DNA from 2 places in the Methylobacterium sp. E-016 genome. Region 2 is predicted to be linked to the other one. Evidence: predicted binding sites of a transcription regulator. Region 2 holds the regulator's gene; the other holds the start of a gene.
The links. Region 2 encodes LexA, which represses DNA repair genes until DNA is damaged. Its sites were predicted from a motif close to TGTTCNNNNTGTGTTCNG; they were not measured.
Positions count from the first base shown of each region.

Region 1: parE (DNA topoisomerase IV subunit B) is a predicted target of LexA. The motif match lies at 779-796, and genes of this name have one in related genera.

Region 1 covers NZ_JAKSYF010000122.1:773-3,225, reverse strand. The annotation lists gene topA (type I DNA topoisomerase) at 1-339, shown strand, start outside; gene MKK68_RS16235 (hypothetical protein) at 391-576, opposite strand; gene parE (DNA topoisomerase IV subunit B) at 855-2,453, shown strand, end outside.
Region 2 covers NZ_JAKSYF010000072.1:69,171-71,623, reverse strand. The annotation lists gene MKK68_RS07640 (NAD(P)-dependent oxidoreductase) at 1-822, shown strand, start outside; gene lexA (transcriptional repressor LexA) at 994-1,734, shown strand; gene MKK68_RS07630 (ComEC/Rec2 family competence protein) at 1,728-2,453, opposite strand, start outside.

The sequences.
Region 1 (2,453 bases), on a different contig from region 2:
AAGTACGGCGCCTACGTCACCGACGGCGAGGTCAACGCGACCCTGCCGAAATCGATGGCCGCCGAGGCGCTGACGCTCGCCGAGGGCATCGACCTCGTCAACGCCAAGCGCGCGGCCGGCGGGGGCAAGCCGAGCCGCGGCCGCAAGGCCGCGCCGGCGCGGGGTGCGAAGGCCACGGCGCGCAAGCCGGCAAAGGCGGCCAAGGACGGCGAGGTCGGGACGGTGAAGACCGCTTCCAAAACCTCCGCCAAACCCGCCGCGAAGAAGCGCGCCACGCCGAAGGCCGCTGCGGGCAAGGCCGCTGCGAAGCCGGCTTCGAGCAAGAAGGCCAGCGGCTGAACCGCCGGCGGCGCAGCTTGCCGGCGGTCCGCGCCAGGCGCGTCGCAGGTCTCAGACGAGGTAGCTGATCGTCGCGGCGAAGGCCGTCGCGAAGGTCGCCAGGGCGACCGTCGTCGGATTGACGAAGGCCGCGCGAGAGACGGGCGCAGCGTCCTGCTCGCATCCGAAGGCTTGCCCGGCGGCGCGCTCGAGGCGGGCGAGGATCAGGGTTCGGGCTTCGATCGAAGCAGTCGTCATCGTCGGCGTCCCAGCCCTCGTTACGGCAAAGATCTTGTGATATAATGCATGATCATGCCGCCGGTTCCGCGCGAAATTGCAGCGTGAGGCGATCTTAACCGGATCTGCGCATCACCCCGATGACGGTTGCATCGCAGCGTTTGGAGGGTTCGCGCTGCACATGCGAAGCTGCATAGCGGATTCGGCCTGCGATCGCCTTTGATGTTTCCGTTTTGTTCCGGTATCGTGAGCGGATGAAAGCCCATGCGAGACGTGACCCGAAGCCTGGAGCCCGTCGGTTGAGCGACGCCCCCATCGACCTGTTCGGGCCGGGCGCGAAGGCCGCTGCCCATTCTTCGCCAGCCCATTCTTCGCCGGCCAAGCCTTCGGCCACGGATCCCTCGCCCGCCGCGCCCCTGCCCTCGTCCGAGCGCCGGCGCAAGCCGACGGCGCCGATGGCGGCGCTCGAGCCGCTCGCCGGTCCGGAGGCCGGCTACACCGCATCCGACATCGAGGTGCTGGAAGGGCTGGAGCCGGTGCGGCGCCGGCCCGGCATGTATATTGGCGGCACCGATGAGCGGGCGCTGCACCACCTGTTCTCGGAGGTGATCGACAATTCGATGGACGAGGCGGTGGCGGGCCACGCCAGCTTCATCGAGGTCGAGCTGGAGGAGACGGGCGCGCTCGTCGTCACCGACAACGGCCGCGGCATCCCGATCGACCCGCACCCGAAGTTTCCCGGCAAGTCCGCGCTCGAAGTTATCATGACGACGCTGCATGCAGGCGGGAAGTTCGACTCGAAGGTCTACGAGACCAGCGGCGGCCTGCACGGCGTCGGCATTTCGGTGGTGAACGCGCTGTCCGACCTCCTGGAGGTCGAGGTCGCGCGCAACCAGACGCTCTACCGCCAGAGTTTTTCGCGCGGTCATGCGCAGGGCGGGTTGGAAACCGTCGGGCGGGTGCAGAACCGGCGCGGCACGCGCATCCGCTTCCATCCCGACGCGCAGATCTTCGGCTCGCTGGCGTTCGACCCGCGCCGCCTGTTCAAGATGGCGCGCTCGAAGGCCTACCTGTTCGGCGGCGTCGAGATCCGGTGGCGGTGTGCGCCGGCGCTGATCGAGGGCACCGACATCCCGGCCGAGGCGGTGCACCGCTTCCCCGGCGGCCTGCGCGACTACCTCGCCCGCGACATCGAGGGCAAGGAGCTCGTCACCGACGCGATCTTCTCCGGCAAGATCACAAAGCCCGGCTCGCACGGCTCGCTCGAATGGGCCGTGGCCTGGATGGTCCACGACGACGGCGTCTCCGCCTCGTACTGCAACACCATCCCGACGCCCGAGGGCGGCACCCACGAATCCGGCCTGCGCGTCGCGCTGCTGCGGGCGCTGCGCGAGCACGCCGAGCGGGTGAACCAGGCCAAGCGCATGACGGCGGTGACCACCGACGACGTGATGGCGACCTGCGCCTCCATGCTGTCGGTCTTCATCCGCGAGCCGGAGTTCCAGGGCCAGACCAAGGACAAGCTCGCCACCGTCGAGGCGTCGCGCATCGTCGAGACCGCGATCCGCGACGCCTTTGACCATTGGCTCGCCGCGTCGCCGGCCCAGGCCAACAAGGTGCTAGACTGGGTGATCGACCGGGCCGAGGAGCGCCTGCGCCGACGCCAGGAGAAGGAGGTCGCGCGCAAGACCGCGACGCGCAAGCTGCGGCTCCCCGGCAAGCTCGCCGATTGCTCGGCCGCCGGCACCGCGGGCTCGGAGATCTTCATCGTCGAGGGCGACTCGGCCGGCGGCTCGGCCAAGCAGGCGCGCGACCGGGCCATGCAGGCGATCCTGCCGCTGCGCGGCAAGATCCTGAACGTTGCCTCGGCCAGCCGCGACAAGCTCGGTGCGAACCAG
Region 2 (2,453 bases):
GCGCTCGCGGGCGCGTCCGGGCTGATCGTCCGCAACCGCACGCAGGTGCGCGCGGGCCTGCTCGCGGCGGCACCCGACCTCAGGGTGGTGGGCCGCCTCGGCGTCGGGCTCGACAACATCGATCTGGCCGCCTGCGCCGCCCGCGGGATCGCCGTCCATCCCGCGACCGGCGCCAACGACGGCGCGGTGGCCGAGTACGTGATCGGCACCGCGTTGCTGCTGCTGCGCGGCGCCTACGGCGCGAGCGCGCAGGTCGCCGCGGGCGCGTGGCCGCGCAACGCGCTGATGGGACGCGAGATCGCCGGCAAGCGCCTCGGCCTCGTCGGCTTCGGCGCGATCGCCCGCGAGACCGCCCGCCGTGCGGCGGCCCTCGACATGACCATCGCCGCCTTCGACCCGCACCTCGCGCCCGACGACGCCGCGTGGCGCCCGGCGCACGGCGCGGTGGCGAGCCTGGCCCTCGACGCGCTGGTCGCAACGAGCGACGTGCTCTCGCTGCACGTGCCGCTGACCGAGGCGACGCGCGACATGATCGGGCCGGCGGCGATCGCGCGGATGCGGCCGGGCGCGATCCTGATCAACGCCGCCCGCGGGGGCGTCGTGGACGAGGCCGCGGTCGCCGCGGCGCTTCGGTCCGGGCACCTCGGCGGGGCGGCGCTCGACGTGTTCGCCCGGGAGCCCGTGGACGCCGCGGGCGGCGCGGCGCTGATCGACGTGCCGAACCTCATCCTGACCCCGCACATCGCCGGCGTGACGCGGGAATCGAACGTGCGCGTCTCGGCGGTCACCGCCCGCGCCGTGCGCCGCAGCCTCGAGGGCTGAGCCCCGCAGCGCAGCGATCGAAAAGGGGCTCGGCGCGCGACGAAATTCGACGCACCGGTCGGATCGGCCGATGAGAACCCTTGCGGAACACTTGACGAACGTTTAACGTGTTCGTGTTTTGTTTCTGCGGCTCCACCTTCGTGTGGCCGCGCATTCTTGCGAGCCGCGCCGATGCTGACCCGTAAACAGCTGGATCTCCTGCGATTCATCGACGAGCGGATGCGCGAGGACGGTGTTCCGCCGTCGTTCGACGAGATGAAGGATGCCCTCGATCTCAAGTCGAAATCCGGCATCCACCGGCTGATCACCGCCCTGGAGGAGCGCGGCTTCCTGCGCCGGCTTCCGAATCGGGCTCGGGCGATCGAGGTGCTGCGCATGCCCGACGGCGCCGGCCGCTCCAGCGCGCCCGCCCCGGTGCCGGCAGCTCCCGCCGCGCCGCGCCGGTTCACCCCGAGCGTGGTCGAGGGCGGGCGCTCGAAGGCCGTGCCGCCGCGTCCTTCCACGACGCAGATGGTCGACGACAGCGGTCGCGCGGTGTCGATCCCGGTGATGGGCCGGATCGCGGCCGGCACGCCGATCTCGGCGATCCAGAACCAGAGCCACGCGATCACCATGTCGCCGGACTTCCTGGCCGGCGGCGAGCACTACGCCCTGGAGGTCCGCGGCGACTCGATGGTCGAGGCGGGCATCCTCGACGGCGACCTCGTGGTCATCCGCAAGCAGGACACCGCCAACACCGGCGACATCATCGTGGCGCTGATCGACGACGAGGAGGCGACGCTGAAGCGGCTGCGCCGTCGCGGCTCCTCGATCGCGCTCGAAGCCGCGAACCCGGCCTACGAGACCCGCGTGCTCGGGCCGGATCGGGTGCAGATCCAGGGCCGCCTGGTTAGCCTCGTGCGCCGTTACTGAAGGGTCTCGCCCGGCATCTCCGGGTTCGGGCCGTCCGCGGCCGGATCGTCGGGTGCCGGGTCGGCGTCCTCCGCCCGGGGGGGCGGTACGGCCATGCCCTGGAACGGGACGTCCTTCGGCTTGGGCTCGGCCGCGGGCGACGATCCGCCCGCTGCCGCGTCATCCGTTCCCTGGGGCGGGGGACGGACCATCGCGGGGCGCCACGGCAGCGTCCGTCCCGGCTCATGCGTGTCGGCCAGAATGAAGCCATTCGACTCGACGCGGATCGCCACGGCGCCGTGGCTGGCGAGGTAGGCGCGATCGATGACGAGGGCGGCGGCGCAGCCCGGCGGTGCGGCGAGCGCCGTGATCAGCACCGAGGCCTTGGCGCAATCCTGCGCGAAGCCGCGGCGATCCTTCAGAAGCGCCACCGCGCGCCCGTCGGCCAACCGAAGCGTGCATCCGATCCGGTCACAAACGGAACCGCCCGTCGCCTGCGCGCCCGGCCTGCCGTCGCCGTCGGCCTTCAGCCACTGCTCCAGCACGAAGTTCGACGGCCGCCCGAGGGCGACGAGGCTGCCGTCGGCGCGGCGCACCGCCGCCCCGCTGCCCTGGCGGTCGACGTAGATGTCGTAGCGGGCCGGCATCGTCGCCAAGCCGAGCCCAAGCAGCGCCGGCGGCAGGGCGAGCCAGCGTAGGCGCGAGACCGGGAGCGTCGCGAGCAGCAGCCCCGCGGCGAG